Regions from separate parts of the Cohnella boryungensis genome, predicted to be linked through region 2. Evidence: predicted binding sites of a transcription regulator. Region 2 holds the regulator's gene; each other region holds the start of a gene.

Region 1 (8,009 bases), on a different contig from region 2:
GGCACTACAGCCGTCCGGACGTCTTTCAGCTGACGGTTCGGACTGGGAAACGGGAAATTGTCGTCCGAAGCGACTAAAAACCGCGGAGCAACGCCTCAACGGTATCCTGCGGGTAACTATGCCACACGAAAGTGCCTACTTCCGTAATTGGGAGTACCCCTCTACAATGGGGCTTGCAGTGAAAAATATACCGCAAGCGAGGAGCGTGACCCCATGGAACTTCAACTAGCCCTGGATCTCGTCGACATTCCCGGCGCGAAACAGGTTGTCGCCGAAGTGGCCGAGCATATCGATATCGTGGAAATCGGAACCCCTGTCGTCATTAACGAAGGACTGAGAGCGGTAAAGGAGATCAAGGAAGCCTTTCCTCATCTCCGCGTGCTGGCCGATCTCAAAATTATGGACGCTGGCGGCTACGAGGTGTTGAAAGCTTCCGAAGCGGGAGCGGACATCATCACCGTGCTCGGCGTATCCGACGATTCGACGATTAAGGGCGCCGTTGCCGAAGCCCGTAAGCATGGACGGAAAATTATGGTGGACATGATTAACGTTAAGGATATCGAAGGACGGGCTAAAGAAATCGACTCGTTCGGGGTAGACTATATATGCGTTCATTCCGGCTACGACCATCAAGCGGACGGCAAAAACTCCTTCGAGGAGCTGGCCGCGATCAAGCGCGTGGTGAAAAATGCCAAGACGGCGATTGCCGGCGGAATTAAGCTCGATACGCTGCCTGAGGTTATCGGCGCTCAGCCTGACCTGGTTATCGTGGGCGGCGGCATCACCGGACAGCAGGACAAGAACGCGACAGCGGCCGAGATGAAACGTCTGGTCAGCGGTCAATAAGGATGAAGGACGCCCTTCGAATCGTTGGCGAGCTGGAGCGTTCGGTTTCCTTGATCCGCGACGAGGATGCGGACAGGCTGTCCGAGGCAATCGGAAGCTCAAGGAAAGTTTTTCTGGCCGGAGCGGGCCGCACGGGACTTATGGGAAAAGCGTTCGGAATGCGGCTGATGCAGCTGGGATATGAGACATATGTAGTCGGAGAGACAACAACTCCGGCGATTGCCGAAGGCGATCTGCTTGTTGTCGGCTCTGGCTCGGGGGAAACGAAGAGCCTCGCAGCTATGGCGCAGAAGGCCAAGAGCGTAGGGGCAGCGGTCGCCGTCGTGACGATTCACCCGGGCTCGACGATTGGCTTGCTGGCCGATATCGTCGTCCAGCTTCCGGGGGCGGCGAAGGATCAGGGCGAGGGTCATTTCGCCACGATTCAGCCGATGGCTTCCTTGTTCGAACAGACGCTCCTGGTGTTCTACGATGCGACGGTGCTTGGACTGATGCGCAAGCACGACGCGGATTCAAGCCAAATGTTCACCCGACATGCCAATCTGGAGTGAAATCGGGTACAATGGGAGTACGTCATAAGTCGGTCAATGTCCTCGCCGCACGCGGCGGGGGCTTTTCCTATTATCGAGATCGAAAGGGATGAAGCGCCTTGCCTGTCGATATCAAGGATCGTATCAACCTCAAGGAAATCAATTGCGAGAAGGAGCTGACGCTGGCGGTCATCGGCGGCAAGTGGAAGCTCATTATTTTATGGCATCTGGGGCTGGAAGGAACGAAGCGTTTCAGCGAGCTGAAGAAGCTGATTCCTAACATTACTCAGAAAATGCTGACGAATCAATTAAGGGAGCTGGAGGAGGATCGTCTGATCGTCCGCAAGGTCTACCCGGTCGTGCCTCCCAAGGTGGAATACTCGCTCGCCGAATATGGCGAAAGCCTGATCCCCATTCTGAGAATGATGTACGATTGGGGCAAGGATTACGGCGACAACGTCATCTGGCAAGGCCAGAGGCCCGAGAAGGATTGCCAGCCCCGCGAGCAGGACCTTCAACTCAAGTAAGTCGATTGGTTGGAATTCGGAAGCATAAGACGCATCTTCCCGCAATGCAAGGGGAGATGCGTCTTTTTTGTGAACTTGGCGCAATTTGGCGGCTTGCAATACGCAGTTAAGAACAGTTTGTTACAATGTGATTTATTTCACAAGAAATCGAAGGGATCGGGTTTATACTAGAGACATCAAGCAGAGAGGATGTGATCCACAGGTGAAGCTACACGTCCCTATTGACCATACGATTAAAGGCAGCGGCGTTGCCGAGCTGATGCTCGAAAACTCCGTAGCCCGAGCCCAACAAGAGCATGAGCTGCTGAAGCAGGAGCTGAGAAACATCTACGAGCAGGCCTGCATTGTCCGCAATGTCCCCGAGGATAGAAGGCTGAACCGCGAGATCGGCCAGTTGCACGATATTGTCAAGCTCTTCATGAGACATTGGAGCGCGCATACCCAGTGGGAGGATTCCGAGCTGTTCCCTCACGCCGCCTCTTATCTCGGAGCCGAACCGGATCTGTTTACGCTCATGGAGCAGGAATACGAGCTGGCGGAGCAATACATCAAGAAGTTTTTGCAGGCGCTGGACAAATCAAATCTGCCGATGAACCGCGAGGAAGCCCGCAAAATCTCCTCCTATCTGATCCAAGCTTATGCGGTGCTCAACAACCGGTTCCGCGAGGAAGAGGAGATCATGCTGGAGCTGGCGGAAAGATCCAAGGCTTATTGATCGCACGTTAACCGGGTTCAAATCCGCCATCTATAAATTTTATTAAGGAGATGGTTATGATGTTGGCAAAATGGTTCAAAGAGAACATCTGGGCGGCCGCAGCAATTACTCTGGTTCGCATATACGTCGGATGGTTATGGCTTGAGGCAGGGTGGCATAAGCTGACGGGGGGCTTCGATGCTACGGGGTTCCTGAACGGGGCGATCGGCAAGCCTGTCGCCGACCGGGCTACGCAAGAGGTGCTGTTCCCTAACTATACTTACTTCCTGGAGCATTTCGCTCTCCCGAATGTCAAGATCATCAACTTCCTGATTCCCGTCGGGGAGACGCTGATCGGGATCGGATTGATCGTCGGAGGACTGACGCTCACAGCGGCCTTCTTCGGCATCCTGCTCAATCTGATGTTCGTCTTCGCAGGCACGGTCAGCACCAATCCATGGCTGCTAGCTCTCGGCTTCCTGGTCTTCACGGCTGGCGCCAACGCCGGACGCTTCGGAATCGACGCTTACCTGCTGCCGCTTCTGCGCAAAGGCTGGACGAAGCTGACGGCCGGACGCAAGCATAAGGACGGCGAGGATGGGCAAGGCTTCGGCGGGAAAGTGTTGCCGCACTGACAAGATGCCGATAAAAGACAGGAGGGAGAAAACATGCCTCAACAGGTAACCTCTCCGCTGTTCGAGCTCTATCTGAGGTACGATCAGTGGAAGGAAGAGCACGATGATCTGCACGACAGGCTTCGCGAGCTGTGCAACCTTATGCGCTGGAACCCCGGCAATTTCGATTATCCTTTCTGGGGAACGCACCATCGCAACGTTCACGACAAGTTCGTCGCTTTCATGGAGGATTGGCAGAAGCATCTTGCGCAGGAGCAGGAAATCATCTATCCCATCGCAAGAGCGGCAATCTGCGGAGGCAGGATGGGCCCGGCGGCCGTGCTGGAGCAAGAGGACGCGATCGCCAAGCAATTCTACGACGCCTATCTGCAAGCGGTGGAAAAGGTGGATTCTCCCGAAGACTGCCTGTCGCTGCTGCTCCAGGTTCTGATGATTATCGCCGAGCATTTCCGCGTGGAGGACGAGACGCTTGTCCCCGCAGTGGAAAGGCTTATGGACGAAATCGAATATATTGGCTCGTAACTACACAAGGAGGCTGATAATATGGCAGCAAAAGAACCCGTACAAGACACGAACGTTACCGCGCTGAATGAAGTGAACCAGTTGGCGGAAAGAGCCCGGCTGGCGCAGGAGAAATATTTGGAGCTGGATCAGGAATCGGTAGACCGAATTGTGCAGCAGATGGCGCTGGCCGGTCTGGACCGTCATATGACGCTCGCCAAGCTGGCGGTGGAGGAAACGGGGCGCGGCGTCTACGAGGACAAAATCACGAAAAACATATTTGCCACCGAGTACATCTACCATAGCATCAAAAGCGTGAAAACCGTCGGCGTTGTCGAAGACAATCCTTACGAGAACTATCGGGTCGTAGCGGAGCCTGTCGGCATCATCGCAGGCATTACGCCGGTGACCAATCCGACATCCACCACGATGTTCAAGGCGCTGATCGCCGCGAAGTCGCGCAACCCGATCATCTTCGCCTTCCACCCGTCGGCCCAGCGCTCCAGCCGGGAAGCGGCGAAAACGCTGCTTGAGGCCGCAGTTGCCGCAGGCGCCCCCGAGCATTGCATCCAATGGATCGAGAAGCCTTCGGTCGATGCGACGCAGCAGCTAATGAATCACAAGGACGTTGCGCTCGTTCTGGCGACAGGCGGCTCGGCGATGGTTAAGGCAGCCTACAGCACCGGCAAGCCGGCTCTCGGCGTCGGTCCCGGCAACGTGCCGTGCTTCATCGACCGGACGGCCAATCTGGATCAGGCGGTCACGGATCTGATTCTGTCCAAGACGTTCGACAACGGGATGATATGCGCCTCGGAGCAAGCGGTAATTCTGGACGAAACGATCTACAACGCGGCGAAAAAGCTGATGATCCAGCACGGCTGCTACTTCCTGAGCAAGGAGGAAACCGAGAAGGTGTCCGGGCTGGTCATCAATTCGGACAAATGCGCGGTCAACGCGGTTATCGTCGGCCAGCCGGCGGTGAAGATCGCCGAGATGGCCGGAATCACGGTGCCGGCGGGCACGAAAATTCTGGTAGCGGAGCTAGCCGGCGTCGGCGAGAAATATCCGCTGTCGGCAGAGAAGTTAAGCCCCGTGCTGGCGTGCTATAAAGTGAAGGGAGCCGAGCAGGGCATCGAACGCGCCGCTCAGGTCGTCGCCTTCGGCGGGATGGGCCACTCGTCGGTTATCCATTCGACCGACCAAGCCGTCATCGCCGCATTCTCGGCCCGATTGCAGACCGGCCGGATTATCGTGAACGCTCCGTCCACGCACGGCGCGATCGGCGACATCTACAATACGAACCTCCCGTCGCTGACGCTCGGCTGCGGATCTTACGGACATAACTCGACGACCTCGAACGTCACTGCGGTTAACCTGATCAACCTGAAGCGCGTCGCTTACCGCACGTTGAATATGCAATGGTTCAAGGTGCCGCCGAAAATCTACTTCGAACGGGGCTCGACGCAATACCTGGAGAAGATGCCCGACATCACGCGGGTCATGATCGTTACCGATGCGGCAATGGTGAGCCTGGGCTATGCGGCTAAGGTGGAGTATTACCTTCGCAAGCGGAAAACGCCTGTAGCGGTTGAAATCTTCTCGGATGTCGAACCCGACCCTTCGACGGATACCGTTGAACGGGGAACGCGGATGATGGCGCAGTTCAAGCCCGACTGTATCATCGCGCTGGGCGGAGGCTCGCCGATGGACGCCGCGAAGGCGATGTGGCTGTTCTACGAATATCCCGAAACGAGCTTCGACTCGCTGAAGATGAAGTTTCTCGACATTCGCAAGCGGATCTACAAATACCCGCGGCTTGGAGAAAAAGCGAAATTCGTCGCGATTCCGACAACCTCGGGAACCGGCTCCGAGGTCACATCGTTCGCCGTCATCACCGACAAGAACAAAGGCAATACCAAGTATCCGCTGGCCGACTACGAATTAACGCCGGATGTGGCCATTATCGATCCGGAATACGTGCTGAGCCTGCCGAAGACGGCGGTCGCCGATACCGGAATGGACGTCCTGACTCATGCGATCGAGGCTTACGTATCGGTCATGGCGAACGATTATACCGACGGCTTGGCGTTGAAGGCCATCCAGCTCGTGTTCGAATACCTGGAAGCCTCGTATCACGAAGCCGATCCGAAGGCTCGGGAGAAAATGCATAACGCCTCGACGATCGCGGGCATGGCTTTCGCCAACGCCTTCCTGGGCATCAACCACAGCTTGGCGCACAAATGGGGAGGCCAGTACCACACCGCTCACGGACGCACGAATGCGATTCTGATGCCGCACGTTATCCGTTACAATGCGGAGAAGCCGACGAAGTTCGCATCGTTCCCGAAATACGACCATTTCGTCGCCGACAAGCGCTATGCCGATATCGCGAGACTGCTGGGCTTGCCTTGCAGCACGACGGAGGAAGGCGTCAAGAGCCTGATCGAAGCCATTCGCAAGCTGAACCGCTCGCTTGGCATCCCCGAATCGTTCCAAGAGCTCGGGTTCGATGCGAAAGACTTCGAAAGCAGAGTCGACTACCTGGCGGATCGGGCGTTCGAGGACCAATGCACAACCGCTAACCCGCGCATGCCGCTCGTAACCGAGCTGGCTGACGTATACCGCAACGCTTTTTACGGCAAATTCGCATAACAACCTGGAGGGAACGAAAATGGCGATTACGGAAAAGGAATTGAACGGAGCGGCAGGCGCCGGAAGGCCGTCTGGCTGGAGAGGTTTCCAATCCGGACGCTGGCAGCGACACATTGACGTGAACGATTTTCTCGGACTTAACCTGGTTCCTTATGAAGGCAACGAGAAGTTCCTGGCCGAGCCGACAGAAGCGACGCTCAAGCTCTGGGATACGGTGCTGGGGCTGATGAAGCAAGAACGCGAGAACGGCGGCGTGCTGGACATTGATACGGAGACGATCTCGACGATCGTCTCCCACGGCCCGGGCTACATCGTCAAGGAGCTGGAGAAGATCGTCGGCTTACAGACGGACGCCCCGTTGAAGCGCTCGGTTCAGCCCTTCGGCGGAATCCGGATGGTTGCGGATGCCTGCGAAGCTTACGGCTACAAGCTTCCGGAAGCGACGGTCAAGATGTTCACCGACATTCGCAAGACGCACAACCAAGGCGTGTTCGACGCCTACACGAGCGACATGAAGCTGGCTCGGAAGGCGGGGATCGTCACCGGTCTCCCGGATGCCTATGGACGCGGACGGATTATCGGAGATTATCGCCGGGTTGCGCTGTACGGGATAGATCGTCTGGTCGAAGCGAAAAAGGCCGATCTCGTGCAAATGGAGACGGATGCAATCACGGAGGAAGTCATTCGCAACCGTGAGGAGCTGTCGGAGCAAATCCGCAGCCTGGGCGAATTGAAACAGATGGCCGCTTCCTACGGCTACGATATTTCGGGTCCGGCGACGAATGCGCAAGAAGCGGTGCAATGGCTGTATTTCGCTTACCTGGCGGCAATCAAGGAGCAGAACGGCGCCGCGATGAGCCTCGGCCGCGTATCCAGCTTCCTCGACATCTACATCGAACGGGACATCGGCGAGGGCAAGCTCACCGAGTCGCAAGCGCAAGAGCTGATCGATCATCTCGTGATGAAGCTTCGGCTGGTGAAGTTCCTTCGCACCCCGGATTACAACGAGCTGTTCAGCGGAGACCCGACTTGGGTGACGGAATCCATCGGGGGCATGGGATTGGACGGCAAAACGCGCGTCACCCGCAACTCGTTCCGCTTCCTGCATACGTTGTACAACCTGGGTCCCGCACCGGAGCCTAACCTGACGGTACTCTGGTCCACCAGACTCCCGGAAGGCTTCAAGAACTATTGCGCCAAGGTATCTGTCGACACAAGCTCCATTCAGTACGAGAACGACGACCTCATGCGTCCTCACTTCGGAGACGACTACGGTATCGCATGCTGCGTCTCTGCGATGCGCATCGGCAAGCAAATGCAGTTTTTCGGGGCGCGGGCGAACCTAGCGAAAGGTCTGTTGTATGCAATTAACGGCGGCAAGGACGAGAAGCTGGGCATTCAGGTCGGACCTGCGCTTGCTCCGCTTAGCGGAGATACGCTCGACTACAACGAAGTGATGAAGCGCTACGACGAAGTGCTGGAATGGCTTGCGAAGCTGTACATGAACACGCTGAATGTCATTCACTACATGCACGACAAGTACAGCTACGAGAGAATCGAAATGGCGCTTCACGATAACGAGATTTTGCGCACGATGGCTTGCGGCATCGCCGGACTGTCGGTC
Region 2 (8,009 bases):
GCTGCTCCGCAAACTATCCGTTTCGTCCTTGCGAAGTCCGATAACGACGGCAGAATGCGGAACCGGATCGATCACTTCGTCGTTGGCGTTCGTTCCGCTTGACAAGGCGCTCTCTGTCGGAAGAGACAGCCTCTGCTCCTGGCCCGACCGAATCCCCTCCCAGCGCCACAAACCGACGGCGAGCACCGCAAGGATCAGGAACGACGCTCCGAGTATGCCCATGCGAAGAAAGGGAGCTTTCTTCTGGCCGCGTCTCGGATTGTCGAGATTGCTGTTGATTCTTCTGCGCAGCTCTTCGTCGAATCCCGTCCGAGGAAGCGGACCGCTTCTTAGCTGTTCGAATAATTCCTTGTCATCCATCGCGGTTCGCCTCCTTCATTTTGGATAGTTTCTGCCGGGCATGGAACATTCGCGATTTCACGGTTCCTTCCGTCACATCCAGCACCTGAGCGATTTCTTTTAACGACAATTGATGATGAGCGAATAAAATGATGACCTCCCTATACTTCTTGGGCAATCCCAGCACCATTTTCCACATTTCGCTCATTGCCGAGCTTTCCAGCACTTCCTGCTCGACGGAGCGCCGCTCCCCGTAGTCCTCGACAAAATCGGAAAGCGTCACCTTGCGGAAAAAAGCCGATCTCTGAAAATCAATCGCGGTATTGCGGGTAATTGTCAAAAGCCAGGTTTTCACTGAAGCGTCCCGGCGGAACGCATGCATATTGCGGAACACCTTAATAAACACTTCTTGCGTAATATCATCTGCCAAATCCCACTTCCGCGTCATACTGTATGCATAATTCCATACGTCCTTGCCGTAAGCGGTCATTAGCTCGTTAAGCAAGCCTTTTTCGTCATCGCTCTCAACCATATATTTAAGGAAATCGAAATTTCGTTGGGACTCCAAACTTGCCACCTCTGATCTATTAGACGATACAAATCCGAACTAAGTTCAATGCTATCATATTTCTCATCTAATTTCCTTCCATGATCGATGTAAAATATGCAAAAAGGGCCGAACAGCTTCACCGCTGCCCAACCCTCTAGTCGCTATGCATCTATGCGGCGTCCTGCTGCAGAATAGCTCTCAATTGCTGGCCGGACAGCGTCTCTTCGCTGACGAGGCGGTCCAGCAGCAGTTTAAATGCCTTCTTCTGTTCTTCCAGCATCGTCCGGGTCTTCTTTGTAAGCTCCTCCAGAATCGCCGCGTTCTCGGCCGACCATTGCTCCTGCGTTAATGCCTGCGGGTGAATAATGCCGAGCTTCGACATCCCCGATTCGATCATCGTTCTTACGATGGAGGTCGCTTGCTCGAAATCCCCCTTCGAGCCCGTGCTTCGCTCCCCGTAGAAGATTTCTTCGGCCGCGGCGCCACCAAGAGCAATCATAATCTGCTCCTCCAGCACCTTCTTGGTATACAAATAGTTGTCCTGTCGCGGATGATGGCGCACATAGCCGAGCGCTTGCCCCCGCGGCGTCAGAGAAACCTGCGCGACGCTCTTCGGGCGAACCTGCTCCGCAACAATCGCATGTCCCAGCTCATGGATCGCCACCCGTTCCCGCTCCTCGCGGGTCGTCTCGCGATCCATCCGCTCGCCCATCATGACCTTGTCGATGGCTTGCGTAAGATGAGCCGTCGTAACCGTCTCCGACGCTTCGCGCATGGCATAGATCGCCGCCTCGTTCATAACGCTCTCCAATTGGGCGCCGGAGAAGCCGAACGTTTCCTGCGCCACCTTCGAGAGGGAGGCTGCCGCATCCAGCGGTTTGTTGCGGGCATGCAGCCGCAATATATGCTCCCTTCCGGCTTTGTCCGGAAGATCGACCTGAATGTGCCGATCGAAGCGTCCCGGACGCAGCAGCGCCGGATCCAGCAATTCCTTGCGGTTGGTCGCGGCGATCAGCAGCACCCGAACCGACTCGTCTCCCTGCACTCCGTCCATTTCCGTAAGCAGCTGGTTCAACGTCTGATCGTATTCGCGATGCTGTCCGCCGTCCCTTTTCCCGCCAATGCCGTCGATCTCGTCGATAAAAATAATCGCGCTGTCGCGCTTAAGCTTCATCGCCTGCTGTCGCGCTTCCTTGAACAAATCGCGAATCCGGCCTGCTCCGACGCCCACGTACATCTCCACGAATTCGCTGCCGGAGGCTGCGACGAAAGAGGAATTCGTGTATTGGGCGGCCGCTTTGGCAAGCAAGGTTTTGCCCGTTCCCGGAGGTCCTGTCAGCAGAATGCCCTTCAGCGGACGAATGCCCAGCTTCTCGATCTTGTCCCGATAGACGAGGAAATCGAGCGCTTCCGTTAATTCTCTTTTCGGCTGATCCTGACCTCCGATATCCTCGAACGTGAGATACTCCGGCTTGCGTATGACGGATTTCTTGCCGGCAGCCCCCACTGCCAGTCCACCTCTGGAGCGCGTGAACAAAAAAATCGCGCCGAACGTCAGAAGTCCCATGACCAGTATGGAAGGAGGCAGCCCGACGAATACTAAAAAGACAAGCAGGACAACGAAGAAGCCGATCGCCATCTCTTTGCGGTGTTCGCTTAATTTACGCATTCGGCCACGCTCCTAACGTTGCAGGCTGTCTAGGCAGCACGACGAATTTGGCCGAGTCGCCATCCTTCATGGAAATGTACACGTTGCTTTCATCCATGTCCGTCGTCGCGACAATGCCGGGAAACTGCTGCGACATCTGCGACATCGCCTCTCGAACGCCGGAATAATGGCGATTCTCCATCGCCTCCGCCACGTCGAACAGCGAATAGCTCCATGCTTGCTCCAAGCGCTCGCTGCTCTGCCCCGAAGCCAGAAGCTCGAGCTTTCGGCTGCCGATTTCGGAAGCTCCCTGCTGCTTGATCGTGCGGTACACGGTTCCCAGATCGGCATCAGGGTCTAGTTGAACCTTGACGGTGACCAGGCTTCCCGAGAAATCAATGCTGGCCGAGTCCACGCCGGGCACCGAATGAGCAACCTTGTCCAGCGGCTTCTCGATGCCATAGTGATTGTAGGCGAACCATCCGCCGAATAAAATTGCGGCCGTCACAGCCGCCGTTATCGTGATTGGAATCAATTTAAGTTTATTCATCTACCGTTCCTCCTCTAGTGTTGACCTCGGACGGCAATCGTCGAGAAAAGTCAGGAAAGGTCAAACGCAAGGCTCGACCTCGCTTACAACTAAGAGTATATCAGGTTTAGATAGACGAATCGTTAGACGATCGCTGGCAATCCAACAAAAAAACGCCTTTACGGCGTTTTCCTGCCCAATAAGCAGCGCTTATTGCAGCGTGTATGTTTTGAGCATCGAGCCGTCAGCCAAGGCGTAGAACGACAGCGATTGATGCTCTTCGCCGGCATCGTTCCAATAACGAATTTCCCAAGCTGGCTGGCCGTTGAACCAGCCAGGCATCATGCGAATCGGTTTGCCTTCATGATCCCGGGCGAACAGGTCAAGCATTTGCTCCCTGCTGAGATTGTCATCCAGCTTCGCGCGCAAAACACCATCCTTGTGCTCAAACACCATCCACGATTGACCTTCCGCATCCTTGCCGGTTACGACCCACACGGTTTCCTCCCAGGTATGGCTTACCGCTTCGGTCACTTCCGTCAAGCCGCCCTGCTCCTTCGCCAGACGAACGGCTTTGTTCTCCTCTTTGCGGTATTCGGAATCCGCCGTTCGCACGTATAGAACGAAGGAAACGAGGACAAACAGCACAAATCCCGCGATCAGAATGATCCATTTCCCTCGAGTGAGGGAAGGAAAGAACCGCTTTCCTTCGCCCCGAACCGCGCTCATGCCCGCAGCCTCTGATAGCAACGCTCGGCTTCCGCCATGATCTTCTCTTCATCCAGCGTTGTCAACTGGCCGTCGCGCAGCAGCGGCTTGCCGTCTACCCAGACATGAACGACATCCGCGCCTCTTGCGGAATAGACAAGATGGGAGACGACATCCGTACGCGGCACAAAGTGGGCCTTGCCGATATTCAAGGCGATAATGTCCGCCTTCAAGCCTGTCTTCAACTGCCCGGTGACGCCCTCAAGGCCGATGGAGCGGGCGCCGTATAGAGTGCCCATCCGCAAAGCTTCGGCTGCCGGTATCGCGGTTGGATCGCCGGAGACCCCTTTGTGAATCAAGGCCGCCGTCGAGATCTCCTGGAACAGGTCCAGGTTATTGTTGCTGGCAGCACCATCCGTCCCGAGCGAGACGGTCACGCCAGCCTTGAGCAACTCAGGCACTCTTGCCACGCCGCTGGCCAGCTTCAGATTGCTGACCGGGTTGTGGGATACCGCAACCTTGCGCTCAGCGAGCAGGGCAATCTCTTCGTCGTTCAGATGTACGGCATGGGCGACCAAAGTAGGTCGGCTGAACATTCCGAGACGATCCAGATGCTCTACGGGACGCACGCCGTAATCCCTAACGTTCTGCTCCACTTCCGCAAGCGTCTCGGACATGTGGGTATGCATCGGCAAATTCAATTCGTGCGCCGTCTCCACGAACTTGAGAATGTAATCCGGCGGACAGGTATAAGGCGCATGTGGTGACATCATGACGCTGATGCGGCCGTCCGCCTTGCCATGCCATTCCTTGGCGAAGCGGATCGCGTCCTCCAGCTTCGCCTTCTGGACGTCCTCCGGGCATAAGCCGATAACGCCTCTCGTCAAGCTCGCTCTCAGACCGGAGGTGTCAACCACCTCGGCCACCCGATGCATGTGGTCGTACATATCGACGAATGTCGTCGTACCGCTTTTAATCATCTCAACAGCGGCCAGAGCCGATCCCCAGTAAACGTCGTCTCCGGTGAATTTGGCCTCGGTAGGCCACATATGATTTTGCAGCCAGTCCTGCAGAGCCAGATCGTCAGCCATTCCTCTGAGCAGGGACATCGCCGCATGACCGTGCGTGTTCACCAGTCCCGGCATAAACAGCAAGCCGGAGCCGTCAAGCGTCTCGGTCGCGAGCGCGGTTTCCTCTGCCGGCGCTTCGCCTTGTCCCATCGCGGCAATCTTGCCGTCTTCCATGGCCAGCCAGCCCTGATATACAGGCAGCTGTTCGTCAATTGTAACAAAAGTACCCCGTTGGATTAATCGTCTTTGCTTCATCTCTCTCCGTCTCCCTCATTCAACGCTTCATGATGATCCATATAATAAGCCAGGCTAAGCAGCTCTGCGGTAAAATCGGCATTGTGAATCCGAACCCCCGGCGAAGTCTTCAGCACGACCGGGGCGAAATTAAGGATGCCCCGTATGCCCGCGGCAACGAATTCATCCGCTACCTTCTGGGCTTCGCTCGCCGGCACCGTAATAATCCCCACGGAGATGTCCAGTTGGCGTACAGAGTCCGCCAGCTCCTGCATCGGCTGAACGACGAGGTGGTTCAACAGCGTGCCGGATTTGCTAGGGTCCGCATCGAAAACCGCTACGATTTTCATGTTATCTTTAATATACATGCTATAGTTGCATAAAGCACGTCCCAAGTTGCCTGTTCCGACCAGAACGACATTCATCGTTTTGTCCAGCTTGAGAATCTGACGAATTTTCTCGATCAAATAATCTACGTTATACCCGACGCCCTTGCGGCCGAATTCTCCGAAATAAGCCAGATCCTTGCGAATCTGCGCAGGATTGAGATCCAGCTTTTCCCCCAAATCCTGAGAGGAGACGGTCTGAATGTTGCTCAAGCTCAGCTCGTTAAGAAATCTCAAATAGATCGGAAGCCTTCTGACGACAGCTTCGGAAATTTTAATAGGTTTCATCTCGCTTCTCCTTCCTCCAATGCTGCCTGTGGATGCAGCCACTCATTGATTCTTGAGGTCATGCCCGAGGTGGGCAGGTGCTCCATCTTGGGGCCGGGCAAGGAATACAGAAAGTACTTTCCGTAATTCGTATCGATCACCCGGGTATCGTACAGTATGACGATCCCCTTGTCCGTAGAGGTTCTAACGAGACGCCCGAAGCCTTGCTTGAACTTGATAACGGCTTGGGGAAGCGAGAGCTTCATGAACGGATTTTTGTTCTCGGCCTGCAGCTTCTCCGACTTGGCCTCCGCGACCGGATGATTGGGCGGCTGGAAAGGAAGCCTGACAATGGCCAGGCAGGTCAGCGCGTCTCCCGGCAAGTCGATGCCTTCCCAGAAGCTGCTCGTGCCCAGCAGCACGGAAGCCGGCTGCTTCATGAACTGCTGCGTGAGCCGGCTGCGGCTGCCGTCGTCCATTCCTTGACCGAGCACCTGAATCCCGTGCTGTTCAAGGTTCTCCTTCAACGGGTCGTATACCGCCCGAAGCATACGATAGGAGGTGAACAGCACAAGCGTTCTTCCGCCTACCGTGAGGGCGGTTTCCTGCAGCGAGGAGATCAGCGCTTGAATGAAAGCCTTCTCTCCGTCCCTGCCCTTAATGGCCGGGAAATCTCTTGGGATCAGCACGAGCGCCTGCTCCCGATATCGAAAAGGCGAAGGCAGCATGGCCGTTTTGAGACGTCCGCCCTTCTCGGCTTCGTCGAGACCGAGCTGTTCGGTAACATACTTGAAGGACTTGTCGATCGTCAGCGTTGCGGAGGTCATCACGACGCTCGCCTTGTTCTCGAATACCCCTTCGCGCAGTAAGGCGCTCACATCCGCAGGGGCGCCTAAGACCTGGATCGATCGGCTGCGATATTGCGAGTGGCCTTCGATCCAGTAGACGAATTCGGGCTTGCCAAGCGTAACAAACGACTGAGTATCGGCGCGAACGTTCGTAAAATCCTTCAGCACGCCGCCGAGATCCGTCAGCAGCCCTTGCATGCCGAGCTCGTCCGTATCCTCGCGAATTTCGACAGCCAGCTTCTCCAACGGTCGGATAAAATCGGAAAGCAGCTGAATGACATTGTTCCCGTCGATGCCAAGCGCATCCCACTGCGCGGGAAGATCATCGGGTTTAAGCCGCAGCGTTAGACTGCCGGTCTCGTCTGCAGCCGCTTGGCTGGACAGCAGCTGGAATAACGCTTCCATCCAGCGTTCCCATGCTTCTCGGATGTCATGAAGCTTGGGAATGACCATTTCCAGCTTTTCCGACCAGACGGAAGCCTGCGCCAGGCCCGATTCGGACACAGTCGAGAGCAGCTGCGGAAGCAGGCCCGTTCTGGCATCCTTCCAGGCCCGTTGCATGGGGATCATCAAGGAAGCGTATGAGGTTTTCTCGCCCAGATGACTGTTTGCCACCTCTTCCAGATGATGAGCCTCGTCGACGACAAGGCGGTCATAGGCCGGCAGCAGCCGATGATCCGCCCGCATGTCGGTGAACAGCAGGGCATGGTTCGTGATGATCAAATCCGCTTTGCCCGCCTCTTGGCGAGCGCGATGATAGAAGCATCTTCTGAACCACGGGCACGCCCGATTCAGGCAGGAGGCCGCATCGCTTGCCACAGCGCTCCACTCTTCGCGACCTCGACCGCCGGTATTCAGCTCCTCGGATTCTCCGCGAAGCGTCTCGCCCAGCCACACCGTCATACCGGCCCGGGTAACCGCTTCCTCTCTGCTGAAGGCATGGGCGGGAAGCTGCTGACGATGCTCGAATTTCCTCAAGCACAAATAGTTGTTTCTGCCTTTGAATACCGATGCTTTGAAGGACATTGGCAGCACCTGCTGAAGCAAGGGCAGGTCCCGCTCTCGCAGCTGCTCTTGAAGCTGAATCGTATGCGTGCTGACGACGATTTTTTTGTCTTCCTTCAGTCCATAATATAGGGAAGGCAGCAAGTAGCCCAGAGATTTGCCTGTTCCAGTACCGGCTTCGACCAGCAGATGGGCGTCCTCTTCCAAGGCATCATAAACCTGCTTGAACATGATGTCCTGACCTTCTCTTGCCTCGTATGCGTGGAAGGCTGATTTCAGGTTGCCCTGCACGGCGGCCAAATAGCTATCGAAATCCATATTCTGCAAAGCCAGGGAGGCTCCATCCTCCCGTCGGCCATTCTGCTCTTCGCTCCAGTCCCCGACGCTCATCGCGAACTGGCGAAAATAAAACAGACCGTCTTCGG
Region 3 (8,009 bases), on a different contig from region 2:
TTGCTCGACGAAGGGCTGATTGACGGCGTTCATCTGGACATGAAGCTGCCCTACCATTGTCTTGATCCGGTGGAGGATGCCGAGGTGTATCGCGCGATTATCGGCATTGCTCCCTCCCGGAAATACCGTCAGGCCATGCTGGAATCCGTAGAGGCGGTAATTCGGCACGACAGCAAGGTCAGCCAGATCCGGACGGTACGGTATCCGTTGTTAAGCGAGGAATATTTCGAGCACATTCGACTGTACGTCAACGAATTGAACATCAGACACGGCAGCACGGTCCCCTATTATCTGAATCCCTATTATCCGCCACAGCCAGCCAACGCTTAACCTATTGAACGGAGGAATGTCATGTTTCGCGACGCCATGGAAATTATTCGCACCTTCACTTCCGCTTCGGAGACGAAGCAAGCCGACTATCTGAAACGGGAAAACAGCAACTTCGTCTTCTCGCTGCCTCTGCTGAGACATAATCTGACCAACTTCTCGGAAGAAAAGTACTTGCTGGAAACGGTATTGCCCTCTCGCCTGCATGAGCTGTACAGAGAAGGCGTCATCTATATTCACGACAAACAGCTCAGCCCCTACTGCATGAGCGTGGCCTGCAAGGACATTGCTGCCGAAGGCATTCCAACGTTGGCCAAAAACATGATGTCCTCCCGGCCGACCCGCAAGCTCGAAACGCTGCTGCGCCATTTCAGCAACATCGTCGTGCTCCTCTCTCAGCAGGTGTCCGGCGCCGTAATGCTCTCGCAATTGACAACGATCGCCGCTTCCTACCTCTATGCGGAGGAAACGCTCCATAGCCGCCTGATCGATGACGAGGAGCTGGAGCAATGGTTTCAAAGCTTGATATGGGAGATGAATATGCCGCTTCGCGGCGGCTCGCAGTCTGCTTTTACGAACATCACGCTGGAGTTCGGCAAGCCCTCTGACGAAATCAAGGACGAGCTGGTCATTATCGGCGGCAAACCGCTAGAGCTGCGTTACCGCGACATTCCTGCCGCTTATTTCGACCGCATTAATCACGCCATTATCGAGGTGATGAAGAAGGGCACCGGAACGGGAATTCCGTTTACCTTCCCGCTGATGACCGTACCGATCGACGACGGCTTCGACTACGATAACCCTCTGTTCCTGGAGCTTCTGGACGGGATGTACCGCTGGGGAGGCGTATACTTCGAAAACTTCCGAACGGAGCCGTTCCTGAACGAGCGGTATCGCAAGCTCAATCCCTACCTGAAGCCGCGTGATCCGGAAGTAAGCCGCAGTCTGTGCTGCCGGCTGCAAATCGATCTTACCGTGCTGTCGCGGGTAGGCAGCGGAATATTCGGCAGCTCCACCGGGTCCACCGGAGCCGTGCAAGTGCTGAATCTGAACATGAATCGCGTGTTGATGGAATACGCCCACGACGAGGAGTTGCTTTTCGCCAAGCTCGAACAATTGTTGGATGTCATGCAGGAGGGCCATATGGCCAAGCGCCAGTGGATTGAACGGAACAAGGAGCTCTACCCGACCTTCTTCGCGTTGAACCGGGATTTGTCCAACTATTTTAACGTCTTCGGCGTTGCCGGCATGCACGAGGGCCTGATCAATTGCGGCTATCCCGGCGGCATGAACAACGCGGCGGGCAAGCAATTCGCCCACAAAATCATGCAATGGATGACGGAGAAGATCAACGCCTTCATCGTCCGGGACCGGGTTGCTTGCGGAATTGAATACGCTCCGGGCGAGAATGCCGCCATCAAGCTGGCCCGACACGATATCAAATGGGCGAAAGGCCGCAATCGCGACATCTATGTCCAGGGCTCCGGGGAGAACGTCTATCTGACATCCGGCTGCATGCTGCCCTTCAGCGAGGAGGATTTCCTCCGGCAAGTCGAGAACAGCGCGGAGTTTCAGGCCTATGCCACCTCCGGCAGCATCCTGCATCACTTTCTGGAGAGCAAGCTTCCTCCCGAGCGGCTGGCGAAGTACTTAAGGAGCATTTTCGACAAACCGATTCAATATATTACCCTTACGCCGACGTTGACGAGCTGTCTGTGCTGCGGCCAGCAGCTCTTGGCCGAGGACGGCCGCAATGTCACGACCTGTCCGGTCTGCGACAGCGACGATATCGCGACTTTCAGCAGAGTCATCGGCTACGTCAAGATGATTGCCCGCAAAAAGCTGCAAGTCGACTCCGACGGCTATTATACGGGCGAGTTCAATTTCTGGAGCAAAGCAAGAAGGTTCGATTGGAGCACCCGCAAGCGGCTTAAAGAGGAATCGCTGTCCGAATAACCGCATCGCAAAGAAGGGGCTCTCGCTCATTCCGCTTAATCGGATGAGCGATGAGCCCCTTACCCAATCCGTCTGCCTTCCGTGCCTAGGACGGATGAAATTGCAGCAGGCCGATCGCCAGCAGCAGAAATTGCAGCGCGCCTGCAATCTCGATGATTCCCGCCTTCCAGGGACGGATCATCTTGCCCCCATACAGGAATGTCCGCGTCGTTGAATAAACAAAAGCCAACGTCATCCACGGATAGCCGATCAGAGCCGGCACCGCCAGAATAACAATATGATAGATGCGGGCTGACGCCAACCACCGGGGACTCATTCTCTCGCGAAATACGGTTTTGACGAAAAATGCGCTGCCTGTAAAATGCATAAGGCTGAACAAAACAACTACGGCCATCGTACCGTCCCACGCCCCGCCGCCGAGCAAGTAAGCCGCCGCTCCGCCCAGAGAGAAGATCAGGATGGCGCAAAGGTCGTTCGCAATGGCTCTCTCCGCTCTGCGTCTGGCATACGCCAGATTGATCGGCAGCAGCGCCAGGAGCGGAATTCCGAACCAGATCAGCTCCGGCCGCACAAGCAGCGCCGGAATTAAGCAGCCTAATGCAGCCATTCCGTAGATCGCGCTCCAACGAAGCAGATGCCCCCGGCTTGCCGATCTCTTAAACGATTGAAGCAACGGATAGGAAGATAAGTAAAAGAACAGCCAGGCCAGGAACAACCAGGCATGCGCCCACTGCGGGGTTCCGGCCATCATTCCGAACGCATACGGCACGCTGATCATCGCCCAGCCGCCATGCTCATGAGGGATGACAACGCTTCTCCTTTTCATCGCCGTCTCAGCCTTTCCTTCGCAATTCTAGGGCGACAAGGATTCATCATTCTGTTGAAAAGCTTGTCGCTTCGCAGCCAAATGCACGGCGAAATCAAGTAAAATAGAAATTAGCGCAGCGATACTCTCCAAGCCATCACTAACGCAAGGAGGAATTCAATGAACAGGGAAAAAACGCTTGTCTTTCTGCGTCAGGTGCCCCTATTCCACGATCTTAACGATCAGGAGCTGGCACGAGTGGAAGAAATCTGCTTATCTCGTCCCGCTCCCAAAAAAACGATTGTTTTTGCCGAAGGAAGCGAGAAGGAAGCCGTCTACTTCATTCAGGACGGATTGGTCAAAACCTACAAGACGGATGAACACGGGCACGAGCAGATCGTTTCCTTCCTCAAGAGCGGCGACATGTTTCCGCATACCGGCTTTTTCAATCAGAACCCCTATCCGGCGACGGCCGAAACGATCGTGAACTCCCGTCTATTGGCGATTCCGGTCCGCTTGTTCGAGCGCCTGATGATGAGTCATCCGTCCATCGCGATCAAGATGATGCGCGTGATGGGAGATAAAATCCGCGAGCTTCAGGAGAAGCTCCAGGTGTTGTCCGGCCAGGATGCGCGGCATCGCGTGCTGTCGTTCCTGCTTCAATTGGCCGAGCAGCATGGCAAAATGACGGAAAGCATTATTACGATCAACCTGCCGATGACCCACCAGGAGTTCGCCAACTCGGTCGGCACCACCCGCGAAACGATCAACCGGGTGTTGAACCAGCTAAGCAAGGAGAATTTGCTTAAGGTAGACCGTAATCGCATCGTAATTATCGATCTTGAAGCCTTGAAGCGGCAGCGGGAAACGAAATAAGGCGATAACCGCGCAATGGCTCAGGACGCGGACAGCTTTAAGACGCGCGGGAACAGGATGTTATTCTCGAGATGAATGTGCTGGAAGAGATCCGATTCCAGCTCGTCCAGCTTGCGGAAGGCGATCGTGTACGTCCGACAGGCTTCAGCGGGCAGCGCATAACCGTTCGTGGCGGCTCTCATATCCTTGAGCAGCTCCCCTACCGCGCTATGATCGTCCTCCAGGCCGTCAAGCGCCTTGACCATTCGTTCCCTCTGCTCTGCCGAAGGCTCCTCTTCCCATTGCTTCAGCAGCGGGAACAGTCTTTCTTCCTCCTCGATCAGATGCTGGTCCAGCTCGATTTTCATTTGATGAAACAATCTGTGCAATTCCGCCAGCTCGGCGTGTCCCTCTCCGTGAACCCGCAATATCTTCGTGACAAATTCGCTAAGCAGCGGCAGCTCCTGACGCAAATAGCCATGGTGACGATGTACGATGTAATCGACCAGTTCGGCAATCGGCACTTCCCGCCAGTCTGTCTCCTCCTGCTCCGCCCGTTTTTTCATCTCTTGATAACCGTCATTGAGCCGCTTCAGGATGTCTTGCTCATCCAGCTTTTTCAGATGGACGGCCTCCGCAAGGCTGCGATCCCCTCCGCAACAGAAATCGATTCGCACTTCCTTGAACAAATTGCTCGCTCCCGGATACTCGGCGACGATTGCGCCTATCTTCTCTTCTCCGCTGAACCGTTGTACCATCTTGATCAACCTCCTGGGTTAGATTCGATCTTGGCAGTCTACCGGAGTCTTCGCTGTCTCGAATGAATATCGCTCGTGAAGCCCCGGTCTTATTCGGAATGGCTTATGCTGAATCTAACCGCTATTGAGGAACCGTCCTGTGACGCTGATCACTCGATCCCGATATTTATGCTTTAATACTCGTCCATTTCATAAAATGGACATATTCCGCAGACAACAGGATGATGACCTCTCTCTTTGAAAACCGGGATGATTGTGATTTCTGTCACAAACCTTGCGCTTGTGCTCCTCTATAATCGAAGTTGTAAGCACTTCACTCCTAGGAGGAAGGAACGATGAGCACATTCGCAGCTACCGTTAATGCCACCGAATATCCGCCTCAGCTGAAGCACAAGGTCATCTTCGAAACCTTCGAAGCCTTAAAGCCGAACGAAGCGATGCTTCTGCAGAACGACCACGATCCCGTGCCGCTGAGGTACCAGTTCGATTCCGTACATCCCGGCAAGTTCACTTGGGACTACATCGAGCAAGGCCCTCTCTTTTTTCAGGTGAGAATCGGGAAGGTATAACGTGCGGGCGAAGCAGGAGAGCAAGGAGATGATGCAGGATGAACGAGAAAGCCGCTCACGTCGTCGAGCTGGACGTCAGACCCCATCTTCGCAAGAAGCTGGAGCCCTTTCAATTAATTATGGATGCGGTGAAGGGGTTGGGCAAGGACGATCTGTTCGTCCTTCATGCTACCTTCAAGCCGACGCCGCTGTTCGGCGTGCTTAAGCTTAAAGGCTTCGCAGGCAAAGCGGAGCAGATCAGCGCCGATCACTGGGTATCCACCTTCGTCAACAAGAAGAACAAGCATTGGCTTAATGCGCCCTCCATCGAGGAGGAGGCAACGGTCTTGGAGGAGCCGGCCGAACCGGCTCTCTCTTCGGACACTGAAGAAGCAAAAACCGTCGTCTTGGACAACCGCGGACTGGAGCCTCCCAAACCGATGATACGGACGTTGGCCGCATTGGAGCGCTGCCGGTCGGGGGACGAAGTGCACATCCATAACGATCGCGTGCCCATGTTCCTTATTGAAGAGCTTCATAGTCTGGGATACGCTTACGCGGTAGAGGAACAGCCGGACGGTTCGGCAAAGGTCAAAATTCAAAAGACGTAAGGAGGCGAGAACGATGTCCCGTCTCCCCTTTTTCTTTATCCTTACGGGGATTATCGGATTCGTGCTGTTCCAGATCGCCTCCCTGTCGTCCTTGACCGGATGGCTCGGAGAGGAGCTGCGCAGCCCCGGCGGCTGGTTCCATGCCCATTTGTTCGTTCTCGGATGGGCAACCTCCCTGGCTATGGGGGCCGTCTATCAACTAATTAACGTAATTACGCAATCCGCTATCTATAGCGAACGGCTGGGCTACGTCAATTATGTCTGCTTTACTATCGGCCTGTGCGGTCTGCTGTACGGCTTCATGGACGGGGAGATCTATTGGATTGCCGGCTCGGCTGGGCTCTTACTCATCGGAATCCTGCTGTTCGGCTGGAATATCGGCGTCACCTTAATCCGGGCACGCGCTTGGAATCCGGTCACGATTAGCGCCGCATGCTCGGTGCTTTACCTGGTACTGACCGGACTCACCGGGATGGGCATGGGGCTTAACTTCGCTGGCGGATGGATGCTGGACGCTCACGAGAGCTTGTTCGGGGCGCACATCTGGATGGGGACGATCGGGTGGTTCGGCTTGCTGATTACCGGCTTCAGCTACAAGATGCTGCCGATGTTCTATCTTGCGCACGACTATCCGGAGAAGCTGCAAACCGTCGTGCTTCTGTTATGGAACGCATCCGTTCTTGCAGGAGCGCTCTCGTTCTTCATCGACAGCAACGCAATTCTTCTGAGGCTAGCCCTGCTTATGCTTGTCGCTGCCGTCCTGCTCTACAATGTTCATCTGCTGCAAATTAAGAGGAAGCGGCATAAGCGCCATCCCGGATCAGGAATTCAAGCGTCTGTGTACGCGAACCAGGCCTTCGCCTGCATGCTGACGCTTATGCTGGTCTATGCATGTCTGTACCCGGATCGAATGCTGAACTCCGGCCCCATCACAGTTGCCGGCTGGCTGTATTTGGGCGGTTGGGTTTCGTTCACTATCCTCAGCTACGCATCCAAAATTGTTCCTTTTCTCTGGTGGACGCACAAGTACGGCAAGCAGGCGGGAAAGCCGGGAACTCCGCTTATGGCGCATCTTCTGGATGAGAAAAAGGTGCGCATCGGACTGGCCGCCATTGGGCTCGCAAGCCTTGCTCTTCTCGCGGGCTTAGCCATCGGCTCGTCAACGCTGATCTCCCTGTCCGGTACGATCTTATCGCTGTTCTCTATCGCTTACATGGCTATAATCGGCCTTGTATTTACTCGATAGTCCAATCTCTCAAGAAGGAGTGAAACGGGTTATGGCTCAATCGCAGCAGCTTCGCGAGCTGTTAAAGGACGTCTACGATCCCGAGCTCGGCGTAAATATCGTAGATCTCGGACTGGTGTACGAGGTGTATGAAGAGCCGGATCGCATTCGCGTCGTCATGACGTTAACGACGCCTGGCTGTCCCCTCCACGATACAATTGTAGGCGCAGTGAAATGGACGCTGATCGAAAATACCGACAAAGCCAAGGTTGACGTCGATCTCGTCTGGGAGCCCAAGTGGACGCCTGAACGAATGTCCGAGGCGGCCAGGAGCTCACTGGGTTACTTCTAGTCGCCATATAGCGATGGAGCAGCAACAATCAGGTAAGGCAAACAGCAACAACGCGCTCCGACATTTCATCGGGCGCGTTGTTGTCTCTCGGCTCCTAGCTCTCGACAAAAGACTCTTTCATCGTATCTTGGGGGTCCCAGATAGACCAGGCCGCCTCCTCGCACGAACGAATACGGATGGCTCATTTGCGTTTCTCCTTATCCTTTCAGGAATAGTAAAACTGTCGTTCGAATTTGGAACACAGCTCCATGACATCGCTCAATCTGACTAACTGCTCCATCCAGTCGGCGGGAATCTGTCCTAAGCCATATTGCAGGCCTGCCAGACCTCCAGTTACAGCCCCGGTGGTGTCGGTGTCTTCCCCCAGATTGACAGCTTTCAGCACGGCCTCGGCATAGCTCTCCGAAGTCAGCAGACTCCAAATACTCGCTTCTAACGTATGAACGACGTAGCCCGAGGAATGGATTTCCTCTTTACTCGACGAAGAAAAATCCCTAGAAAATATTCGGTTAAATCGAATTAAATCCCGCGATGGGAAATGCAATTGACCCATGGTTTTCCCTACTCTAAGG
Region 4 (8,009 bases), on a different contig from region 2:
GTCGGTCGTATGCATCAGCCGCAGAGCTTTAGAGCTGCCGATGTCGAGCGCGGCCCAAGCTTCCTTGCCATTCAAGGCGAATAATTGATTGACGACGTACGGGTGCTCCAGCTGCGTGTGCCAGGACTTTCCGCCATCGTCCGTGCGGGCAATCCAGCCCTCGCCGCCAGCCCAGCCGATTTTCTCATCCGCCAGCCTCAGTGCGGTAACCTTGCCTTGAGGCGCAGAAGAAGTCGGCTTTGCGGAAGGAGAGGGAGAGGGGTGAACGCCGGAGCTTGCCGGCCCGGGGGAGCTCGGTGCGGTTCCCGCCGGCGAAGGGGTATAGGCAACCGAAGAAGAAGCCGTCTCCGGCGCGGAGGCTTTCGAGCATGCGGCCTGCGCGAAGGCGAGCAGCACAGCAAGAAGGAGAACGGCTTTGCGGCGCAAATGTAAGCTGTACATCGTGATCAACTCCCTTTCTTGCCAAGATAGACGAGGCTTATGCGCGCAAGGTTCGCTTCCGGACGGGCAAGCGTTGCATGAGCGGATAGGCGTCTCCTTCTAGCTTACCCCATTCCGGGGGCGGCAAATAAAGGGAGCAGACGTACAGGCGTTATTTTCGTTGCGGCTAGATGCGGCAAATTTCTTTCGGGCACGTCGGACAAGTATTGCAATGACAGATTTCCTGCAAAGCCTTCAGGCTGCGAATAATAATTTTGCCGTAGCGGAAATCGAGAATTTCCTTCTCCTTGAACTCGTTCAGCATGCGGTTTACGCTCTCGCGAGTCGCGCCGATGAAATCGGCCAGCTCCGCGTGAGTCAGCTTCATATCGATGCGAATGCCGTACGTCTCCACGACGCCGAACGAATTGCTTAAGCGGATCAGCGTCGAAGCCAGCGCGCCCGGTTTACCGAAGAGCAGGAGATCGCGGAATTTCGATTGGGTGACCCGATGGCTGTAAGCCATCCAGTTCATGAAGCTTAACGCCAGGTCGCCGTCATTCCGGATCAGCGACTCCAATTCGTGCTGGGTGATGACGCCGATCTCGGCGTTCTCCGTCACTTCCGCGGTGCAGCCGCAAGGAAGCGGGGTCTGTCCTCCGGGGAATTCGCAGATCAGGTCGCCTGCCTGAAGGATCGAGAGGATATATTCTTTCCCGTCCTCGGTCGATTTGCGCAGCTTGATTCTGCCGCTGCGAATATAATAGATGTTCTCGGTTTCGTCGCCTTCCCAGAAGAGAAATCCGCCTGCGGCTACCCGCATAGGCACCATGATGCCCTCCAGGCGCTCGAATTGCTTGGGGGTACAGAAGGCTGCGATCCCCTTATTGCTGGAGCACGCGCGCTCCCCCGTTTTTTCGTTCGCCATCGTCGGACAGTTGATGCCCATCGTCGCCATCTCCCTTCGTTCTGTTAACTCAATCGTACCTTGCCGAGGGAAATAATGTTATCGGGGAATTCGCTGAAATGACGAGGGGGAATTCCCCTATCTTTGTGTGAGGAAAATCACATTTCCCCTTAAAGATAGGTGTTTATCCCGAGATCTTTCAGGGTTTTCCCTGACTTACAGGCGTTCTCATAATCGTTACAATAGAATGAAAGGAAGGCATGAACGGGGGAAGGCCATATGCAAGCACAGGAGCTTCAAATTCAGGGAACGCTGAACGGATTGCGAGCGGAGGTCGGCAGCGATGTTTCGGCACTGGCCATCATCGACAGGCGGGAACGCTACTCGCGCTGGAAGTGGGTGTCCGGCAACCTCAACGAGCGGTATTTGAACATCAGCGTTCGTTACGGCCAAGGGATTGAAGGAGAGGTCATCAAAGTGGGGCGGGGCCTGGCCTGGAGCTATGAGGAGTCGAAGAAGCATGCCGGGTACTCGATTATTCTGACGGAGCGTCTGGTTTCGGCTTATGCGGTACCCGTCATGGAGGAACAGGAGATCGCGGGCATTTTGCTTGTCGGAGATCGGACGCAGCGCGCATACGAAGCGTCCCAACGCCAGGCCGTAACGAAAGCGGCCGCCGAGATAGCCGAACGGTTTCCCGATTTGTTATGATAGGGCTGTAGGGAAGGAGGCGGGAAAATGATCCGGATACTGCTGGTCGACGATCATGCCGTCGTGAGGTCCGGCCTGGCGATGCTGCTTAACGCCAAAGCGGACATGGAAGTGGTCGGGGAAGCGACCGAGGGGGAAGAGGCGATCGCGAAAGCGCTGGAGTGCCGCCCGGACGTCGTGCTGATGGATCTCAGCATGCCTCACGGCAAGGACGGGCTAAGCGCCACGGCCGAATTAAAGAAAGCGCTGCCGGATACGGCCGTGCTGATTCTGACGATGCACGACGACGAGGAATACTTGTTTCGCGCTATTCATCTGGGCGCTTCGGGTTATCTGCTTAAGAGCTCGCCGCATGAAGAGATGATCAGCGCGATTCGTCATGTCGCCGAAGGCAACGCCTATTTGCATCCGACAGCGACCAAACGGCTTATGGGGGAATATCTCGATAAGCTTAAGCATGGCGGAGACCAAGGCCCCTTCGAATCGTTGTCCGAACGGGAGAAGGAGATTCTGGCCAAGGTGGCTCAAGGCTATACGAACAAGGATATCGCGGAGCAGCTGGTCATAAGCGTGAAGACGGTAGAATCCCACAAAAGCAATCTGATGGACAAACTCAACCTCAAGACGAGGCCGGATTTGGTCAAGTTTGCGATGAAGAAGGGGCTGCTGAACTTTGACGGATGAATACGCGAGGTATGATTCGGACGAAGGCGGCTCTCTGGAAAATACGCTGAAGCGCCTGTCCGATTTGAAGTATGCCTTGGACGAGGCTTCGATCGTGGCGGTTACCGACCGCCAAGGCAAGATCCAGTACGTGAACGACAGATTCTGCGAGATTTCCGGCTACAAGAGGGAAGAGCTGCTCGGGCAGGATCACCGAATTATCAATTCCGGCTATCACGGCTCGGCGTTCATGAAGGAGATTTGGCGGACGATCGGGTCGGGCAAGGTGTGGCGCGGCGAGATCAAAAACCGCAGCAAGGATGGCGGCTATTACTGGGTCGATACGACGATCGTTCCGTTCCTCAACGAGGAAGGCAAGCCGTATCAGTATTTGTCCATCCGTCATGAGGTTACTGCGCGCAAGCAGGCGGAGGAGGAGCTGCAGCTGCTCCTGTCCCAGATGATGCAGATTCAGGAGGAGGAGCGCCGCCGCTTCTCGCGGGATCTGCACGACGGGATCGGGCAAAGCCTGTTCTCGCTGCTGATCTCCGTCGATACGATTCTATCGGACGAGACTAACGACAAGCTGGCAAAGGTGCGGGAGCAGATTGCCAATCTGATGGCCGATGTGCGGGGGCTAGCTTGGGAATTAAGGCCGACCGTATTGGATGATCTTGGCGTCATTCCGGCTCTGCGGACTTACCTGGATACGTATTCCAAGCATTACGGGATACAGGTCGCTTTCCAGTCCGATCTGCGCAGAAGATTGAGCATCCAAGAGGAGACGACGATCTACCGGATTATCCAGGAGGCGCTGACGAACGCGGGCAGGTATGCCGATGTCTCGGAGGCTTCGGTGAGCGTGCACGATCGCGGAGATTGCGTGGAGATTGCCATCGAGGACAAGGGCAAGGGCTTCAAGAGAGACGGCAGCAAGGAAGGCGTGGGCCTCATCAGTATGGAGGAGCGGGCCAGGGCGATTCGCGGCGAGCTGAGGATTCACTCGGAGCCCGGCAAGGGCACCAGGGTCGTGCTGACGATTCCGCAGAAATAACGGCAAGAAGACCGGTTCGCTTATGCGGCCGGTCTTCTTGCCGTCTAGAGAGCGTATGCCCATTGCTTATTCCAGCAATGATTGGATGCGGCGGGCGATCAGCTTCCCGTGATGACGTCCGCTTTCGATGAAGATTTCGTTCGCTTCCCGTCCGGCGGCGATGACGCCCGCAATGAACAGCCCCGGGACATTCGTTTCCATCGTCTCGGGATCGAATGCGGGAACAGTCGTCTCGGGGTTAACCACGGCTCCCGCGTCTGTAAGCAACGTTCGTTCGGGGCGAAAGCCAGTCAACGCCAGCACGAAATCGTTGTCCAGCCGGTAGGGGGCAGCACCCTCCTCCAGAGGCTGCACCGTGATATCGGTCTCGTCGATTCGGACGACGCGGGAGGAGAACAGCATGCGAATATGTCCCTTGTTGACGTTGCCCTCGAACAGCGGTCTGACCCAGGGCTTGATGCTGGAGGAATACTGATCGCCCCGGTAAACGACCGTAATTCGGGCCCCGACCCGAAGCAGCTCCATCGCCGCGTCCACGGCGGAGTTGTTGCCCCCGATAATGGCGACGTTCATGCCGGTATACGGATGTGCCTCCCCGAAAAAGTGAGTCACCTTGGGCAGTTCTTCGCCCGGAATGCCCAGCAGATTCGGATGGTCGAAATACCCGGTAGCGACGATCACGCTGCGAGCTTCGTAGAAGCGCTCGTGTCCGAAGCGATCGGACGTCTGCACCCGGAAGGAGCCGTCCTTCTGGGGGATAATGGCGGTCGCCGCTTCATAGGCGCGAATCCGCAGGTTCCGGCGGAGCGCCACGTCCCGATAATATTGCAGCGCTTCGCGGCGCGAAGGCTTGTCGTTCGGGGTTGTGAACGGAATGCCGCCGATCTCCAGCAATTCCGGCGTACTGAAAAAGTGCATATAGGTAGGATATTGATAGATGGAATGGACAACGGCGTTCTTCTCCAGCAGCAAAGGCTCGATGCCGACGGCTTGCAGCTCCAGCGCTGCGGATAAGCCGCATGGGCCGGCTCCGATAATAATCGCTTGCTCTTGCTTCAGGCCTTCTCGTTCGTTCATCGCGGATGTCTCCAGTTCGAAAGCTTTTGTTTTCTATTGTACCACGACTTAAGCGCAACAAAATAATCGCATGTTTGTGATTAATTTCACATTATTTTTCGGAATTCCCCGGCATAATGAGGGTGTAAGGAAAACAAGGAAGACGAACGATAGGAGATGGCTGCTATGGTAATAAAATTTCTTAGAGAGAACGTCTGGGCAGCAGTTGCAATGACTTTTCTTCGCATCTACCTCGGATGGCAATGGCTGGACGCCGGATGGCACAAGCTTACCGGAGACGGATTCAGCGCTTCGGGCTTTCTGAAAAATGCGATTGAGAATCCGGTTCTGGATAAAGCGACGAAGGAATCGATCTATCCGACATACACGGCTTTTCTGGAGCATTTCGCCCTGCCGAACGTGAAATTGATCAACTTCCTCATTCCTCTGGGCGAATTTCTCGTCGGCTTGGGATTGATCGTCGGAGGACTGACCGCCGCGGCCGCCTTCTTCGGGCTGCTGATGAACTTCCTGTTCCTCTTCGCCGGCACGATATCGACTAACCCTTGGCTGACGCTGCTGGGCGTGATCGTGTTCCTCGCTGGCGCCAATGCCGGCAAGTTCGGACTGGACTATTACCTCCTGCCTCTGATTCGCAAAGGCTGGCTGAAGCTGACCGGGAAGCGGGGAAATCGCGGTCCGGAAGCGCCGACGGCTTAACCATCCGCTTAACCATGGTTTAGTCGGGGGCCGTCCCTATAGGGGGCGGCCCCGTGCTTGTTCTTGCGTCAAATAAAGAACCGTTCCTGATGAGTGAGGGAGTGCAAATCCTCCACTGCGACAGGAACGGTTCTTTCATGTATCGATAACGGACGGCCTGTTCTGCGGCAGCCTCTTCGATCCCAATCTTGCCTCGGTTACTCCTCAGGAACGATCTGCAGAACCCACTCGCACCATTCAATGTTCGTCCGACAGGTCATCATTCCTTTGTTCAGCAAGATAAAAGCCCCGAAATACGGGGAGCTATAGACCGGCAGCGCGCCCTCCTCCAGGCCGTCGTGCTGGCGAATGCTTTGCAGTCTATCCTGAAGGCGCGTCATTTTGTTCCGGTAATGCTCCAGCCGCGCTACGAATAGCTTGCGCGAGACAGCCGGGCTGACGTTGGACATGCAGAAGGCTTTCAGCATAAGCTCGTCTCGCATTACCGGATCGGAGGCAGGCTCTGTCAGCCACTCCCGCAGCGCGGCAAGCCCTGCTTCCTTGATCGAGTAGACCTTCTTGTCGGGCTTGTCGCTTTGCTGAACAAGCGCGCAGGAAACCAGCTCCTTCTGCTCCAGACGAGCCAGCAGAGGGTAAATTTGACTATGCTTGGCCGGCCAGAACGGCTGGATCTTCAGCATGAGATCGTAGCCGGATAAGGATGAATGAGAAAGCAGGCTTAACAAGCCGTAAGCCAATGTGTTCATGGCGAATCCTCCAGATTGAAAGCTTTGACAAAATGAGGGTGAAGGGTTATCATTGTTTTCTTGCGATATCATATGTAAATAAATACATAAATACACGAAGGGCGTGGAGAAAGAAGCATGGGAGAAACCAATAATCAAGAAATACGTTTTATGCCCGTAATGGTTGCAATTTTTATCGGATCGTTCTTGTGCATTCTGGCCTCGAGCACGATTAATATCGCGCTGGAAATATTGAAGGATCACTTTGAAACGAGTCTGGATTCCGTGACATGGACGCTGACGGGATTCATGCTGGCGATGGGGACGACCGCTCCAATCGTCGGCTATCTGGGCGAGAGATTCAGCTACAAGCGGCTTTATCTGTTCTCCCTGATCGGGTTCACGCTGTCCTCCGGCTTGTGCGCCGCGGCGTGGGACGAGTCCTCGCTGATTGCGTTTCGCGTGCTCCAGGGGGCGTTCAGCGGACTGATCATTCCGGCGACCATGTCGATTATTTATCAGATCGTGCCCCGCGAGAAGCAGGCGATGGCCGTCGCTCTCTGGGGGCTGGCGGCCATGATGGCGCCTGCGTTCGGTCCGACCATCAGCGGCTGGCTGCTGCAAAATTACGACTGGCAATGGCTGTTCCTGATGAACGTGCCAATCGGAATCGTAGCGATCTGGTGCGTCGCCGCCTATATCCCGTATTATCGCTTAAGCGTGCCCAAGAGCTTCGATGCGCTTGGCTTCGTCACCGTTATCGCGAGCAGCTCGGCCTTATTGCTGGCTCTCGGCCAAGGACACAAGTGGGGCTGGGACTCCTGGCAAACCCTCTCCTTGCTTGTAGGGGGAGCCGTTGTCCTCGTTCTGTTTATTTGGCGGGAGCTGACGGCGAAGACGCCGCTGCTGAATCTGCGCGTATTTCGCAACGGCAGATATACGCTGAATTTGCTGATCGCCAACATTCTGACGATCAGCTTGTATTCGGGGACGTTCCTGACGCCGGTATTTCTGCAGCGCATTCAGAACGTGTCGGCGATGGATACCGGGCTGATTCTGCTTCCGGCCTCGCTGGCGATGGCGCTCGTCATGCCGATCGTGGGCAAGCTGTACGGCATAATCGGCCCTCGTTGGCTGATGTCCGTCGGAATCGTGCTGCTGACGATAGGTACGCTGACGCTAAGCTGGCTGAGCATCGACGTGTCGCACGGCTATATTTTATTCTGGATGATCGTTCGCAACCTCGGCATCGCGCTGGTCATGATGCCGTCGAGCAATGCCGGGATGGAGCTGGTGCCGCGCGAATTGACCGGTCACGCCTCGGCGATCATGAACTGGACGCGGAACGTCTTCGGCTCGTTCGCCATCGCGATCTTCACGACGCTGCTGGCGACGAGATCCGAGTACCACGGCAAAGTCTTCGCTATGGCGGGAGACACCGATATGGCCCATATTTCAATGATGTCCTTCACGATGAGCGTGAATGACGTATATGTGGTCGCGACGTTCATCGCGGTGGCCGCGCTGCCGCTGAGCTTGCTCGTGGGCAAGGTCAAGCATGCCAAAGAAGAAGAGTCCAAGCTCGAAGCGGTTCAAGCCGAGGCTTGATCAGCCCGCGCGGCAAAGAACGGATAGCTTGCATACGAAACCGGATGCCGGGGGAAAAACATTCCGCTTGGCATCCGGTTTATTCGTGCTATAATTAGGCGTTTGCTCCGCAAAGCGGAGCCGCGGTTCGAAAACTCCCGCGTTA

Evidence for each region. The regulator Rex, encoded in region 2, represses fermentation and respiration genes when NADH is low (regulators of the CRP and FNR family bind a similar motif). The targets are predictions, from matches to a motif close to TTGTGAAATATTTCACAA.
Region 1: a site for Rex is predicted at 2,029-2,046, ahead of ACFO1S_RS27430 (hemerythrin domain-containing protein). Genes of this name have one in related genera too.
Region 3: a site for Rex is predicted at 4,955-4,972, ahead of ACFO1S_RS28025 (DUF2249 domain-containing protein). Genes of this name have one in related genera too.
Region 4: a site for Rex is predicted at 4,907-4,924, ahead of ACFO1S_RS02045 (DoxX family membrane protein). Genes of this name have one in related genera too.

Annotation. Positions count from the first base shown of each region.
Region 1 covers NZ_JBHSED010000074.1:6,835-14,843, reverse strand. The annotation lists gene ACFO1S_RS27450 (carbon-nitrogen hydrolase family protein) at 1-77, shown strand, start outside; gene hxlA (3-hexulose-6-phosphate synthase) at 214-846, shown strand; gene hxlB (6-phospho-3-hexuloisomerase) at 849-1,397, shown strand; gene ACFO1S_RS27435 (winged helix-turn-helix transcriptional regulator) at 1,496-1,903, shown strand; gene ACFO1S_RS27430 (hemerythrin domain-containing protein) at 2,106-2,618, shown strand; gene ACFO1S_RS27425 (DoxX family protein) at 2,678-3,232, shown strand; gene ACFO1S_RS27420 (hemerythrin domain-containing protein) at 3,266-3,754, shown strand; gene adhE (bifunctional acetaldehyde-CoA/alcohol dehydrogenase) at 3,776-6,385, shown strand; gene pflB (formate C-acetyltransferase) at 6,405-8,009, shown strand, end outside.
Region 2 covers NZ_JBHSED010000005.1:176,090-184,098, reverse strand. The annotation lists gene ACFO1S_RS05415 (hypothetical protein) at 1-360, opposite strand, end outside; gene ACFO1S_RS05410 (RNA polymerase sigma factor) at 353-907, opposite strand; gene ACFO1S_RS05405 (AAA family ATPase) at 1,059-2,558, opposite strand; gene ACFO1S_RS05400 (hypothetical protein) at 2,551-3,087, opposite strand; gene ACFO1S_RS05395 (cell wall elongation regulator TseB-like domain-containing protein) at 3,277-3,795, opposite strand; gene ACFO1S_RS05390 (amidohydrolase) at 3,792-5,099, opposite strand; gene ACFO1S_RS05385 (redox-sensing transcriptional repressor Rex) at 5,096-5,752, opposite strand; gene dinG (ATP-dependent DNA helicase DinG) at 5,749-8,009, opposite strand, start outside.
Region 3 covers NZ_JBHSED010000074.1:139,520-147,528, forward strand. The annotation lists gene ACFO1S_RS28000 (radical SAM protein) at 1-330, shown strand, start outside; gene nrdD (anaerobic ribonucleoside-triphosphate reductase) at 352-2,283, shown strand; gene ACFO1S_RS28010 (YwiC-like family protein) at 2,369-3,109, opposite strand; gene ACFO1S_RS28015 (Crp/Fnr family transcriptional regulator) at 3,269-3,964, shown strand; gene ric (iron-sulfur cluster repair di-iron protein) at 3,985-4,701, opposite strand; gene ACFO1S_RS28025 (DUF2249 domain-containing protein) at 5,037-5,270, shown strand; gene ACFO1S_RS28030 (DUF2249 domain-containing protein) at 5,309-5,860, shown strand; gene ACFO1S_RS28035 (hypothetical protein) at 5,874-7,106, shown strand; gene ACFO1S_RS28040 (metal-sulfur cluster assembly factor) at 7,138-7,437, shown strand; gene ACFO1S_RS28045 (ADP-ribosylglycohydrolase family protein) at 7,643-8,009, opposite strand, start outside.
Region 4 covers NZ_JBHSED010000003.1:150,266-158,274, forward strand. The annotation lists gene ACFO1S_RS02015 (WD40/YVTN/BNR-like repeat-containing protein) at 1-441, opposite strand, end outside; gene ACFO1S_RS02020 (Crp/Fnr family transcriptional regulator) at 608-1,369, opposite strand; gene ACFO1S_RS02025 (GAF domain-containing protein) at 1,607-2,038, shown strand; gene ACFO1S_RS02030 (response regulator transcription factor) at 2,066-2,722, shown strand; gene ACFO1S_RS02035 (PAS domain-containing sensor histidine kinase) at 2,712-3,755, shown strand; gene ACFO1S_RS02040 (YpdA family putative bacillithiol disulfide reductase) at 3,822-4,832, opposite strand; gene ACFO1S_RS02045 (DoxX family membrane protein) at 4,998-5,531, shown strand; gene ACFO1S_RS02050 (PadR family transcriptional regulator) at 5,729-6,277, opposite strand; gene ACFO1S_RS02055 (DHA2 family efflux MFS transporter permease subunit) at 6,395-7,864, shown strand; PreQ1 riboswitch class I at 7,981-8,009, shown strand, end outside.